Regions from separate parts of the Paenibacillus sp. LK1 genome, predicted to be linked through region 2. Evidence: riboswitches for the same ligand, from Rfam matches in the RefSeq annotation. Region 2 holds a riboswitch; the other holds the start of a gene.
The links. Region 2 has a riboswitch for cobalamin ahead of metE (5-methyltetrahydropteroyltriglutamate--homocysteine S-methyltransferase). Riboswitches for the same ligand answer to the same signal wherever they lie in the genome.
Positions count from the first base shown of each region.

Region 1: another riboswitch for cobalamin. It lies ahead of CS562_RS09570 (ABC transporter substrate-binding protein); the one in region 2 lies ahead of metE (5-methyltetrahydropteroyltriglutamate--homocysteine S-methyltransferase).

Region 1 covers NZ_PEII01000003.1:521,309-528,946, reverse strand. Annotated here, with positions in the region: gene CS562_RS09585 (adenosylcobinamide amidohydrolase) at 1-363, shown strand, start outside; gene cbiB (adenosylcobinamide-phosphate synthase CbiB) at 408-1,388, shown strand; gene CS562_RS09575 (histidine phosphatase family protein) at 1,379-2,026, shown strand; cobalamin riboswitch at 2,181-2,328, shown strand; gene CS562_RS09570 (ABC transporter substrate-binding protein) at 2,529-3,533, shown strand; gene CS562_RS09565 (FecCD family ABC transporter permease) at 3,530-4,576, shown strand; gene CS562_RS09560 (ABC transporter ATP-binding protein) at 4,573-5,394, shown strand; gene cobT (nicotinate-nucleotide--dimethylbenzimidazole phosphoribosyltransferase) at 5,442-6,572, shown strand; gene cobU (bifunctional adenosylcobinamide kinase/adenosylcobinamide-phosphate guanylyltransferase) at 6,569-7,129, shown strand; gene cobS (adenosylcobinamide-GDP ribazoletransferase) at 7,126-7,638, shown strand, end outside.
Region 2 covers NZ_PEII01000007.1:115,913-123,550, reverse strand. Annotated here, with positions in the region: gene CS562_RS16865 (anaerobic ribonucleoside triphosphate reductase) at 1-1,784, shown strand, start outside; gene nrdG (anaerobic ribonucleoside-triphosphate reductase activating protein) at 1,781-2,290, shown strand; cobalamin riboswitch at 2,545-2,742, shown strand; gene metE (5-methyltetrahydropteroyltriglutamate--homocysteine S-methyltransferase) at 2,963-5,311, shown strand; gene CS562_RS16850 (glycoside hydrolase family 3 C-terminal domain-containing protein) at 5,413-7,638, opposite strand, start outside.

The DNA of each region.
Region 1 (7,638 bases), on a different contig from region 2:
CAGAAAATTGGGAAGGTTTCGGCTTCAACCTATACTCCCGGTACGATCAATATCATGTTGTGGATGAATGGGCGTATGACTGCTGGAGCGATGGTGAATGCCATTCAGACTGCGGTGGAGGCGAAGGTCGCTGCGTTAGCTGATTTCGGTGTGGCGGATTCAGAGAATGGTCTGACTGCAACCGGAACAACAACGGATGCCATCGTACTCGCGGTAAGTCAGGCTGATGTAAATAAACCGCTCATCAGTTACGCCGGGACGGCTACAGTCATGGGTGCAGCGATTGGCAGGCTGGTGTATGACACAATAACGGAAAGCCTGCAAGCCGCGCAGGAGTGGAAAGAGAGGAATAACAAGCAATGACATCTCTGCTGCATCAATGGGCTTCCTGGCCGATCTGGACGGGAATGGCTGGAGCCTGGATTATTATAGGAGCATACATATTGGATCGCTGCATCGGTGATCCACGCTGGATTCCCCACCCGGTGATTGGAATGGGAAAGGCCATCTCTGCACTGGAGCGGGCGATAAGGTCGCGGGTGGATTCGAACCAGGCTCTCAAAAGAGCTGGCGTTTTATTTCCCCTTTTGATTGCGGGCGGTTCTTTTGCACTGACTTGGGGATTAATCTATGTGCTGGGTCTTATTCATCCCGCTGTTTCGGTTGTGGCAGAAGTGGCGCTAATAGCAACCACCATTGCCTCGAAAGGTTTGAAGGATGCAGGCATGGAAGTTTACCGCCATCTGAGTCAACAGGACTGGCCTGCGGCGAGACGTTCACTGGGTATGATTGTAGGACGTGATACGGCTCATCTGGATGAACCGGAGATTGTACGGGGAACGGTGGAGACTGTGGCGGAGAATATCGTGGATGCTATCGTCTCTCCACTGTTCTATGCCCTGATTGGTGGTGCACCCCTTGCCATGGCCTATCGGGCGGTGAATACACTGGATTCCATGGTAGGTTATAAAAATAAAAAATATCTGCATCTCGGCTGGGCGTCTGCCCGTCTGGATGATTGGGCCAATTGGATTCCCGCGCGGCTTACCGCCTTGCTGTTGATTATAGGAGCCTGGTTCATGAAGATGGATGCCAGAGGGGCTGCACGTATGGTGTCCCGGGATGCACGACTGCACCCAAGCCCAAATAGCGGTTTCCCCGAGTCGGCGGTGGCTGGAGCGCTGGGCATAAGACTTGGCGGGCATAACGTATATCACGGCGAGGCTTCATTTCGCGCATATATGGGCGAGCCTACAAGGCGGATGGAAGCAGAAGATATTGTACGAACAACACGGCTTATGTTCTGGTCGGCAGGTTCTTTTGTTTTAGTATGTTGGTTGGTCACCTTAGGGATATGGTCTGCTGGAGGTGCACTGTTATGGAGATAGAAGCTGGACCTAGTGGCATGCAAAGTCGTGAGCTTATTTTGATACGTCACGGGACAACGGCGTGGAATTTGGAAAAAAGATATCTAGGGCATTCCGACATCGGACTGTTGCCCGGAGCAGAGCAGGAGCTATCTTCGCTGCGTGAGCAATTCAGCAATATCACATGCGAAGCCCTGTATTGCAGTGATCTGCTGCGTTGTCAGCAGACACTTACACACATTGCGCCGTCCCAAGCGGGACAGGCCAAGCTTGATCCCCGACTAAGGGAGATTGACTTTGGTCAGTGGGAGGGGTTGACCTACGATCAGCTCAAGGACAATCCGCAGTACCGAGACTGGATCGATGCGCCCCAGGAGGTAACGCCACCGAGTGGCGAGCCTTGGACAGCATTTACTGCGCGAATTGATTCATTTCTGAAAGAGAGTCTGATGTCCTTTTCACCAATACTGCACTCTCGCAGCTTAAACGTGCCAAAGATAGCCGTAATTACACATGGCGGTGTTATTCGTTATATGGTATCACGTCTCATTCCAGATCAAGGATTTTGGGATACGCAGGTGATACCAGGACAAGCGATCAAGATCCGGCTGGATGGTGATGGGGGCAACTGGGTTGGAACCAGATTGACTTTTCCGTAAATCGGGTTGTAAGGATGTACAATATAACCTATAATCACAACAGAAGTGTGACTTAGCAAGTGCGTCATTGATGGAAGCTCAACAAGCTCTAGCAAGGATGCAAGATGCTCACTTGAATGGTTGAACAATATTAGCGACCAAGGGTCCCGCGTGCATGCAGCAATGTTTCATGGGTTCATATGAGGCCATGAACGGCAAACGGGTGAAATAGGGAAGCCGGTGTAAATCCGGCACGGTCCCGCCACTGTAAATCAGGATGAATTCCTGTAAGTCAGGTTACCTGCCCTGGACGTACAAACCGGTGTTCCTTCGAGGAAAGGACAGCGTTTCGGGCAGTTCTCTGTGCATATACAGCGCCAAGCTGACCATGCATAGATCGCCACATGCGAGACGTCATCCCTGATCCTGACCCAAGGATTGGGGATTTTATTTTTTCGGAACACAAATTCAAGCGGAATTGGGACAGGAGCACTACTCACTAGAATGGATAGAGAAGGGGAGAATGAACACAATGAATTTCAAGACATGGAAAGGCGTAGCGTCACTGCTGAGCGCAGCGATGCTGGCACTGACGTTGGCCGGATGTGGTACAACAACAACGAACGAGGGCACAGGAACCTCGCAACCTGCACAGGAGCAATCCCAGGAACAGGCGCAGACAGATCTCAAAACACAATATCCACTCACGGTTACAGATGCTACGGGTGAATCATTTACCTTTGACAAAGCACCAGCCAAAATCGTATCTGTATCTCCAGCTGAAACGGAATCCCTGTTCGCACTCGGATTGGACGAGCAGATCGTAGGGGTATCCGACTATGACGATTATCCGGAAGCAGCAACGAAGAAACCAAAAATGGGCGGCATAACAAAGCCTAATGAAGAGTCTATCATTGCGGCTGAAGCAGATATCGTATTTACAGGTATCTCGATGAGCGAAGAGTCTGTTAAGAAACTGCGCGATCTGGGCATTACCATTTTCAAAACAGATCCTAAATCAGTGGATGATGTGATGAATAACATTGAAACATTTGGTAAAATCACGGATCATCAGGAAAAAGCACAGGAGATCACCACTCAGATGAAACAAGATGTGGCTGATGTAACTGAAGCTGTGAAGGCAGTTAAACCAGAAGAAAAGAAAAAAGTATATGTTGAGTTCTCCCCAGGCTGGACTGTGGGTAAAGGCGAATTCATGGATGAATTGATCACACTGGCCGGAGGAAACAACGTAGCTTCCGACTTGACTGGCTGGAACCAGATTAATGAAGAGAACATTATTGCTTCCAATCCGGACGTCATTCTGTATGCGAACGATGTTATTGATGAAAATTCCAAAACATTGGATCAAATCATCAAAGCACGCAGCGGATGGGATCAAATCACGGCTGTGAAGAACGATGCAGTCATCGGTCTGGATGCCAACCTGTTGAGCCGTCCGGGACCACGGGTAACCCAAGGTCTGAAAGAAGTAGCCAAAGCGATCTACCCTGATCTGTTCAAATGAGTAAAAAGCTGGCAGTGTACGGAACGGCCGGAATTGTGCTGCTTGTGTTAACCGTGCTCATCTGCACGGGCATCGGTTCGGTTGCCCTGCCTGTCCGGGACATTGCGGGTATCTTGCTTCATCGCATTCCCTGGCTGGGCGACTGGATTGTTCCTGACTGGAATACAGCAGCAGAACAGATTATATGGAAGGTCAGATTCCCACGTGTACTGCTTGCCGTGCTTGTAGGTGCATCGCTGGCGATTGCCGGAACTGGATTCCAGGGGGTTCTTCGTAACCCTCTGGCTGATCCGTTTACCCTGGGCGTATCGTCCGGTGCATCGGTAGGTGCGGCTTTTCTGATTTTTTTCGGATTGCAGTATGCACTGATTGGGATCTGGACTCTGCCACTGGTCGCGTTTCTGACGGGAGTAATCACATTGTGGTTTGTACTGGCCCTCGCTCGTGAGGGACGCAAAATACCGACACACAGCCTGATTCTGGCTGGCGTGGTCATGCAAAGTTTCCTGGGAGCCGTAGTCTCCTTCCTGTCGACCATGTCGAAGCAGACAATTAATGAAATTATATACTGGACGATGGGAAGTCTGGCACTGCGTGGGTGGTCGTATACGGCCATCCTTTTCCCGTATTTTGTACTGGGGCTAATTTTCCTCTGGAGCCGTGCACGTTCGTTGAATGTGCTTGCCTTGGGGGAACGACAGGCTGCTCATATCGGGGTTAAGGTGGATGGATTGAAACTGTCGGTGTTAGCTGTGGGTACGCTGCTTACCGCAGGCGCTGTCTCCGTATCCGGCGTGATTGGCTTCGTCGGCTTGGTCATTCCGCATATTCTTCGGCTCATCGTCGGACCTGATTATCGCTTGCTGGTGCCTTTGTCAGCGATTGGGGGAGCCATCTTCATGGTCTGGGCAGATACGATTGCACGCTCATTGCTGGCTCCAACCGAAATTCCGCTGGGTGTGGTTACGGCTTTCGTTGGAGCGCCATTCTTCGCGTATCTGCTACACCGGAACAAAAAGCTGCGGAAGGGGATGATGCCATGAGCACATTCATGAAAACAGACCTTACCGAGAGCCGGCCGATGATAGAAATCAAAGAAGCTGGTAAAATGTATGGTAACCATCGGGCTCTGCATGCGGTGGACTGGCAAGTCACAGAGGGTGAATGGTGGGGCGTTGTTGGTCCAAACGGCAGTGGAAAATCGACCCTACTTCAGCTACTTGCCGGAACCGAACTGCCGAACGTAGGCAGCATACAGATTGATGGACGCGACATTTCCTCATACACCCGTAAAGATTTGTCACGTATGATTGCGGTCTTGCAGCAGGATGGTCTGCCGGCCATCTCTTATCCTGTAAGAGATGTTGTCGAGATGGGACGTTACCCTTATCAGAACTGGCTTGGCAAAGAAACGTCGGATGGAGCAGCAGTAGTTGATAAGGTGTTAGAGGAGTTGGGTCTGAGTGACATGGCCGAACGACCTTTGGATGCACTGAGTGGCGGACAACGGCAGCGGGTTGCGCTTGCCAAAGTCATGGCTCAGGAACCCAGGCTATTATTGCTGGACGAGCCAACCACCTTTCTCGATATCAAATATCAATTGCAATTCATGGAGTTGTTATCAGCGTGGCGTCAAAAAAATCATATTACGATTGTGGCGGTGCTGCATGATCTGAATCTGGCCGCGCAATTTTGCGATCATATTCTGGCGCTGCGTGACGGGACTTGTGTAGGCAGTGGCACACCCCATTCGTTGATGACGGAAGAGAACATTCGGGAGATCTTCCGGGTGAGCCCGGCCATGGTGAATCATCCCGACAATGGATTGCCACAGCTTTTGCTAAGACGAGAGAAGAAATGAATGAGGCGGGGGAGACCCCATATTTTGATAAAGGAAGTGCTGGCTGTATGAATAATGAACAGGTGTTGGAACAGTTAATGGGTCGGATCGTGGGTCCACATGAGGCAGTTGCGGCTGAAGCTTCCGCGCATGTGGATGCATTGACGAAGCCTCCCGGCAGTCTGGGCAAGCTTGAACAGCTAGTTATTCGTCTGGCGGGAATCACCGGTGAGGCTCGGCCTTGCTTTGATCGAAGAGCTGTCATCGTTATGGCTGCGGATCATGGGGTGGTTGAAGAAGGGATTAGCGCTTTTCCTGCTGAGGTAACGCCGCAGATGGTCCTGAATTTCCTAGCAGGGGGAGCGGCTGTCAATGTGCTTGCGCGCCACGCTGGAGCTCATGTGATCTGTGTGGATATCGGCGTGAATGCGGATCTGGATCATCCAGAACTGGTCTCCCGCAAAGTCCGCAAAGGAACAGCCAACATGGCGAAGGGTGCTGCAATGACCCGGGGCGAAGCGATTGAGGCCATTCTTGCAGGAGCTGAAGTGGTCTCCACCGAGGTTGCGAAGGGAACGCAGTTGTTTGTGACCGGAGAGATGGGGATCGGGAATACAACTGCTAGCGCTGCGGTGATGTGTGCATTAACCGGAACAGCACCTGCTTCAGCGGTTGGCCGGGGAACAGGCGTAGATGATGTCGGTTTGCAGCGCAAAGCCGCAGTAGTCAGCCAGGCCCTCAGCGTGAATGCTCCGAATGCAGACGATGCACTCGATGTACTGTGCAAAGTGGGCGGACTGGAGATTGCCGGACTGACAGGCGTGATTCTCGCTGCTGCTGCAAACGGATGCCCGGTTGTCGTGGATGGATTTATCTCCACCGCTGCCGCGTTGATTGCGAGTCATCTTGCTCAGCTCAGCGCAGAATACATGATTGCTTCCCACACATCGCATGAAAGTGGACATGCAGCGTTGCTGCGTGAACTGGGCCTGAAGCCCATGCTGGATCTGGACATGCGACTGGGTGAAGGTACCGGAGGCGTGCTTAGTCTTCATCTGATTGATGCGTCATGCCGCATTTTGAACGAGATGGCGACATTTGCAAGTGCGGGTGTATCTGGTGGCACGAACGAGACTCAACCTACGGAGTCTTCATCAGCTTCTGCTGATTCATCTGTACAAGGAGAGGTATCCTCATGAGTGTACTCGTGACAGGCGGGGCGCGAAGTGGCAAAAGTTCGTTTGCCGAGCGTCTCTGTATGCAGCGATCCTCTGAGGCTTGGTATGTCGCTACGGCTCAAGCTTATGATGACGAGATGCGCGAGCGTATACGCCTGCATCAGAGCCAGCGGGATGAAGCAGGATATCTATGGCATACGGTGGAGGAACCGCTGGCATTGCCTGAGTTAATTACACGCATGGGAGAGTCCCATACAGGTACGTCTGCACCGACCGTTCTGGTAGATTGTCTCACACTGTGGCTCAGCAATGTGCTGTTAGCGCATGAACATGAACCGGTGCAGGTGCTGTACGATCATATGGACGCGCTGGTCGCGGCCATCCAGTCGTACCCGGGTCTGCTCGTGCTTGTCACCAATGAAGTAGGGGACGGTATTGTGCCGGAGTATGCGCTGGGCAGAAGATATCGGGATCTGGCGGGCATTCTCAATCAGCGGATTGCAGCGATTTGCCGCGAAGTGTTTCTGGTGACAGTGGGCATTGCGATTGAGCTGAAAAGCAGGGAGTATCGTTTATGAGTAAAGGCAATCTTGAACAAAAACATGCGGCTGCGGCCGCTTTTCAATTTCTGTCCCGTTTCCCGGTAAAAATGCAGCTTGATTTCGCCCCGCCATTATTGCGGGAGAGTGTAGTATATTACCCGCTGGTTGGTGCGATCATCGGATTATGCGTCTGGCTGGGCGGAGCCCTGATGGGTGCACTGCTTCCATCGTTTCCGGCAGCGGTGTTAACCTTGACGTTATGGGTATGGCTAACCGGAGGCCTTCATCTGGATGGTTGGATGGATACGGCAGATGGGCTGCTTAGTTATCGAACCCGTGAGCGAATGCTGGAGATTATGAAAGACAGCCGCGTCGGGGCCATGGGTGTAATCGCTTGTGTCCTACTGTTGATGATGAAAGCGTCATTGATTGCTGACTTTATCGCACGTGGCAACTGGGCTTATGGAGCTTTGCTTATCCTGCCGATGATCTGGAGCCGTTGGTTCATGGTATATGCCATGGCGGCCTGGCCGAATGCCCGCAAG
Region 2 (7,638 bases):
GTCATGTGCTGCCTAAGGGCCTCGCTACAGCTGTGGAGAACGGCGATCTGTATGTACACGATCTGGATCAGTATGCCCTTGGTACGACCAACTGTATCTTTATTCCGTTTGACCGGCTGCTGGCCTCCGGATTCAATACCGGCAACGGTTCGGTTCGTACACCACAGACAATCATGTCTGCCATGGCACTGGTGGCCATTATTTTTCAATCCCAACAGAACAGCCAGTACGGCGGGGTATCCGCCAATAAAATCGACTGGGATCTCGCACCTTATGTGAAGCGTTCGTTCCGTAAGCATTACCGGAAGGGACAACGGCTGTTTGGGGAAATCACCCCAATTGAGGATGAGCAACTTCATCTGGATAGCGATGAAGCAAAGGAGAAGTGTCCTCGAGCCTTTGCCTTTGCCTGTGAAGAAACGGAACTGGAGACCGAACAGGCCGCCGAATCCCTGATCCATAATCTGAACACCATGAGCAGTCGTGCTGGGGGACAGATTCCGTTCACTTCGCTGAACTACGGACTGTGCACTTCAGCCGAAGGTCGACTCGTGTCTCGATCTTTGCTGGAAGCGACCATTCGGGGACTGGGTAACGGAGAAACTCCCGTGTTCCCACAACATATTTTCCAGTGCAAGCATGGAATTAACCAATCTGAAGGAGAGCCGAATTATGATTTGTTCCGGCTTGCTGTGACCTGCTCCTCACGGCGCATGTATCCGAACTTTGTCAATGTGGATGCTTCCTTCAACCTGCCCTATTATCAACCGGAAGATCCCGATACGATCATTGCGACGATGGGATGCCGGACACGTACACTGGCTGATCGCTTCGGACGCAATCGTCAGAGCGGCAAAGGGAACCTGTCTTTTAATACCATCAATCTGGTCAAGCTCGGCATTCGATACGGGATCTGCCAGGGAGCAAGAGCCATTGCTGACCGGGCTGGCTTCTATACTGCGCTGGAATCGGTCATGCACAATGCTACGGACGGTCTGCTACACAGGTATCGAATTCAGATGAACCAACCTGCCAAAGCATCGGACTTCATGATGCGGGAAGGAGTATGGGAAGGCGGTGAACATTTGGCTCCGAATGAACCGGTGGCCGATCTGTTGAAACATGGTACGTTATCCCTTGGTTTTATCGGACTTGCAGAATGTATGACCGCTCTATATGGCCGTCACCATGGACAAGACCTCCATGTACATCGAGAAGCCTTGAATATCATTCGTACGATGAGAGAGTTCTGCGACCGGGTGAGTGAGCAGCATAACCTGAATATCACCTTGTTCGCTACGCCCGCTGAGGGCCTATCCGGCAAATTCACCAAGATCGATCGAGAGCGATACGGCAGCATAGCAGGGGTCAACGACAGGGAATACTACACCAATTCATTTCACATTCCGGTCTATCATTCGCTTCATGCCTATCGCAAGATTGAACTGGAAGCTCCCTTCCACTCCCTATGTAATGCCGGAGCGATCTCATATGTCGAACTCGACGGGAATGTACGGGCCAATACCGCCGCTTTCCAACGAATCGTTCAATACGCGCTTGCCCAGGACATCGGGTATTTCTCCATTAATCACCCGATTGACCGTTGTCCGTCCTGTGGCTATGAGGGCGTTATTGGAGATGTATGTCCCGGATGTGAGGCTCATGAAAACCATGTGCATTTCCAGCGACTGCGCCGGGTTACGGGATATCTGACCGGTGACTATAAAGTGCGCTTCAATGGCGCGAAGCAGGCCGAAGTGAGAGACCGGGTGAAACATCGGTGAATCTGTATGGTTACATCCCGGAATCAGTGAATGAGGGGCCTGGCCTGCGTGCCGTGTTGTTCATCAGCGGATGCCGCCACGCTTGTCCGGGCTGTTTCAGTCCCGGCTCATGGAGCTTCCGGGCAGGCGAACCCTTTACGGAGAAGAGGCAGCAGCAGATTTTGCATGAAGTGACCTCACATCCCTTGCTGGAAGGGGTAACGTTATGCGGAGGTGATCCTTTTTTCTCTGCCGCAGAATGCGCCTCCTGGGTTCGGCAGCTTCGGGCTGCTCGACCTGATCTGACTGTATGGGCCTACACGGGGTTTGTGTATGAGGAACTGATTACAGACCCGTCGCGGGCGGAGTTATCCCGGCTATGCGACGTCATTATCGATGGGCCTTATATCGCAGCTGAGCGTGATGTGTCTCTTCCTTTTCGCGGCAGTCGTAATCAGCGCATCGTTAATGTGGGTGCAACAATGGCAGACCAGACAATCGTTACCATGCAGTTAGATGCATGGTAACGTTTTTTTATTTAGGGGAATCAAGCATAGCGTGGGCGATGATTTGCTTCATTTTAAGGAGCCAAATCTGCCATTAAATCAAGGTTTAATAGAACATTATTTTATTTCCGATCGGATTAATGATATATGTTGCAAGCCCGTTGGTTATCGTCTATGATTGGTAGCAGAAGAGCAAGTATACGACGATTGCATCATGATACAATCTATCATCTATGCTTGGTCGCCAATTTCATAGCCGGAGATGTGTACGCACATTTCTGCACACGGAAACAGGTGCCGACCGCGCTACATGCGTGGTCAGGCTTAAAAGGGAAGCACGGTGTAAGTCCGTCGCGGTCCCGCCACTGTATACGGGGAGTCTATGCATATAATCCACTGGTGCAACCACCGGGAAGGAATGCATATGGCCATGATCCGCAAGCCAGGAGACCTGCCTGTTTCGACAGCATCGCATGACCTACGGAAGATAGGGAGGTGTTAGAGCAGCCGCTACAACTACTTATAGCAGGTGTTCTTTCCCATTCTATCTTTGTGCACAGTCGTCATTCATGATGCCTGTTTCTCGGGTTATGGAATCGGAAGGAATGCCTTTTTTTGATGCTTTCAAAAGAAGCACACCACAATAGCTTCAACTTGATGGGTTCACTTATTATAAATGAGGAGGAATTTTACATGTCGCAATCACAGCAACAACAGCCACAAGTACTGACAGGCAACCTCGGTTACCCCCGCATCGGTGCGGGACGCGAATGGAAAAAAGCACTGGAGTCCTTCTGGGCTGGCCGGATCGATGAATCTACGCTTCATCAGGAGCTAACCACGCTTCGGTTGCAGGATCTGAAGAAACAGCAGGCACAGCAGCTCGATCTGATTCCTGTAGGCGACTTCTCCTACTATGATCATATTCTTGACGTATCCGCGATGTTTGGCGTCGTTCCTGAGCGCTTTAACCATTCAGGCGGACCCGTATCCGTATCTACCTACTACGCCATGGCCCGGGGTAATGATCAGGCAACAGCCTGTGAGATGACCAAGTGGCTAAACACGAACTATCACTACATCGTACCTGAGATTCATAATGATACTGCATTTGCATTGCTTGAAAATAAACCCCTTGCCGCCTATCGCGAAGCGAAGCAGGAGCTTGGGCTGGAAGGTAAACCAGTCGTTGTCGGTCCGTACTCGTATGTACGATTCGCCAAAGGCTATGACGCGGAACGCTTCGCAGAAATCGTCACTCGCCTCGTTCCCGTATACGCCCAGCTTCTGTCTGAGCTTCAAGCAGAAGGCGTACAGTGGGTACAGATCGACGAGCCTGCTCTGACGCTGGCCGTCTCTTCCGAAGATGAGGCTTTGCTGCAACAGGTGTATGCTGCCTTGGCACAAGCTGCACCGGAGTTGAAGCTGCTGCTTCAAACGTATTTCGAATCGGTGGAAGCTTATCCGGTCGTCACAGCTCTGCCTGTTGCCGGAATCGGCCTGGACCTGGTCCACGGCTATGAAGGCAACTTCGCCAGCCTGCGGGAGCATGGCTTCCCGCAGGATAAATGGTTGGGCGCCGGTGTCATCGACGGGCGCAACATCTGGCGCGCCGATCTCGCAGAGACGGCGAAGCTGCTGGAGCAGGTAGCTGAATTCGCAGCCGAAGGCAAGCTGATCATTCAGCCTTCCTGCAGCCTGTTGCATGTACCGGTTACTGCCGCTCAAGAGAGCGCGCTTGATCCGGTACTGCGCAATGCCCTGGCCTTTGCCGACGAGAAGCTGGAGGAAATAGCGACGCTCGGCACGTTGTTGTCCGGCGGTGCGAAGCAGGCGGACCAGGCAGCGGCTTTGGCGGAAGCCAGCCGCCGCGCCCAGGCGAGCACCGAAGCGGTGCGCCTGCTGAGCGAGTCCGAATCACGGACACGCCTGAGTGGTGCGCCTGCAGGGGTGCATGCTGATGAGCAGCTGCTTCGCGACGCGTCATTCCAGGAGCGACGTGAGCTGCAGCAGCAGAAATGGTCGCTCCCACTGCTGCCAACAACAACCATTGGCAGCTTCCCGCAAACGGCGGATGTGCGCAAAGCACGTGCACTCTTCCGTAAAGGGGAGTGGAATGCGGAGCAATATGATGCCTATGTTCGTGAACAGATCCAGGAGTGGATTACCATCCAGGAGGAAATTGGTCTGGATGTGCTGGTACACGGTGAGTTCGAACGTACCGATATGGTCGAGTTTTTCGGTGAGAAGCTGACCGGATTTGCCTTCACCAAAAATGGCTGGGTACAATCCTACGGCTCACGCTGCGTGAAGCCACCTGTAATCTATGGAGATGTGCTGTTCAATGAACCGATGACGGTAAAAGAAACAGCCTATGCCCAGACACTGACCAGCAAACCGGTAAAAGGCATGCTCACAGGTCCGGTAACGATCCTGAACTGGTCCTTTGTCCGCTCGGATATACCACGCAGTGAAGTATCCTACCAGATTGCTCGCGCCATTCGGGACGAGGTTGAAGCGCTAGAGCAAGCAGGCATTGAGATGATTCAGGTCGATGAGCCAGCTCTGCGTGAAGGACTTCCTCTCAAACGAAGCAAGTGGGATGAGTACCTGCAATGGGCCGTGGAATCCTTCCGTTTGGCTACTGCAACCGTAAAACCAACAACGCAGGTGCATACCCATATGTGCTACTGCGAGTTCGATGATATTATTGAAGCCATCAGCGACCTGGATGCAGATGTGATCTCCATCGAGACATCCCGTAGCCATGGGGAACTGGTAGGCAGCTTCGAGCAGAATACGTATGACAAAGGCATCGGACTCGGTGTATACGATATCCACAGTCCGCGTGTTCCAGGCAAGGACGAGATGTTGAATATGATCGAGCGTGCACTTCAAGTGCTGCCAGCAGATCTGTTCTGGGTGAACCCTGACTGCGGACTGAAAACACGTGGTAAAGCCGAAGTTGTAGATGCATTGAGCATCATGGTGGACGCTGCTCGTACAGCAAGAGAACGAGTAACCGCTGATTCCTCAATCTAAACGAAGCCTGTGAATGCAAATAAAAGCCTCCGAATTCCTTCGGAGGCTTTTTTCATTTACCATCATTCTATTTGTTTATCTTGAAAGGCTTTTTATCCGACTTAATGAATCTCGAAATGGCTGACACGTACTCCTGCGGACAACACAAGGTATACATCCTGTTGACCTGATACGCCTTTCAGGTCTGCCTTAACCGTGGACCACTGCTGTGCCTCGCCATGTGCCAGTTCCACGCGTCCTGCCAGTGTACCGTCAGGTGCACCCAGTCGAACTTCCAATACCGCATCTGCCTGCTCTGATGATACACGAGCTTCAATCGCTGCTGCATTGCTGCCCAGATCTGCATCCTTGAAGGCAATCCAGCCTTGTTCACCAATCACACGGACAGAAGTTCCGCCTTCTTTGCTCTCATCCAGATCTACACCGAAGTATGCATCGTAATTCTCGGCGCGCGTAGCCACACCCAGATTACGTGCAGGAATGGTCTCCCCTTGTACTGTCAGGTCAGCAACAAGCTGAACATCGGCAGAAGATTTGCCCACCATAATGGAGTAGGTGCCGCTTTCGACCACATAACGATCACGGGTTACATCCCAGATCGCCAGTTCCTGAACTGGCAGTGTGAAGCTGACTTTTACTGTAGCTCCAGCTTCAATATGAAGACGACGGAAACCTTTTAACGTTTTGAGTGGACGTTTCACACGGGACTGTCCGGCACGCACATACAACTGTACAACCTCATCACTGGCGATCGTACCTGTATTTGTCACGTCCACATGCACAGTAATGATCTCTTCGACTCCAGCTTGGGCCGGGTTCAGCTCCAAATTACTGTATTTAAACGATGCATACGTTAATCCATGTCCGAATGGATACAGTACATCACCTTCAAAATACTGATACGTACGTCCGGATTGAATGATATCGTAGTCTCTGATATCAGTCAGCTGATCTGCGGATTGTACCCACGTCATATTCAGGCGGCCTGCTGGTGCATAATCGCCATATAATACGTCAGCTATAGCGTTCCCCAACTCTTGTCCTGCATGGGATGTATACAATACAGCCGGAATATTCTCCTGCACCCAGTTGGACGTGAACGGGTAACTTCCCACGATAACTACAACGGTATTTGGATTCGCTGCATACACGGCTTCAACCAGACGCTGCTGGGATTCAGCCAGGTCCAGACTTGGGCGGTCGATCTCTTCTTTACCATTTACAAGCGGATTGTTGCCGACAAATACAATCGCCGTCTCCGCTTCCTTCGCGGCCGCAACCGCTTCTTCCAATCCATTCACCACAATATCCTTTTTGAACGTTTCCGTAGCACCGAAAGATTTCAACTCTTCGGATACCGCAAACGCATCGTTTCCATTATTGGGTGCCGTTACTGTTTTACCGTTCCAAGTCGTCAGCCCCACGCTTCCGTCTTGTTGTGGCAACAGATGGAATACTTCCTTCACAAACCAGCCATATACTTCATCCGCTGATGCCGTAACCATTTCTTCATCCGTCGTCAGGTATTTCCCATTACTGTCTGCCTTCAGCGTGTAACTGCCAAAGCCCCAGTCACTTAGTGTAAATGTCTCCGCATTTCCCGAAGCAATGATGGATGATTTCTCATCCTCAGCCAATCCGACAGCCTTACCGCTTGCCACTGAAGTCAATGTAATGCGGTCATTGCCATCCTTGAATGCAACCTTGTCGCCGCCTACTTTGCCACTGATCGCTTCAAGCGGGGATACGCTATATGGCATGGTGCCTGCATACCAGTCACGATAGACTGTTCCGCCCAGTTGGCCAATCACAGCCACTTTGCCGGATTTTGTTTTATCCAGCGGCAGTGTGCCTTTATCATTTTTAAGCAGTACCACTTGTTCTCTCGCTGCTCTCAGTGACAGGGCCTTCGCCTTCTCCGTCATCATTGCTTCTTCACCGATCGAAGCATATGGATTGCCCTCAGCCGGATCGAATTCACCCAGACGGAAACGCACACGGAACGTATTGAACAACGCCAGATCGATGTCTTCCATTGTGAGTGTGCCTTGCTCCAGCCCTTCACGCAGTGCCTGTTTCGAAAGATCCGCATCATCGGTAATGCTGTCAATTCCGGCTTTGACGGACTCTACTGTTCCTGGTGTGTGGGAATCATAGTATTTATGATCGTTCTTGATCCCCATGACATCCCCTGCATCACTCACGATGAAGCCATCCATGCCCCATTCGCCCTTCACAATCTCGTTTACAAACGGATGCAGCAATGCTGGTGTACCGTTAATTGAGTTGTACGCGGTCATCATTGACTGTGCGCCGCCCTCTTTAAA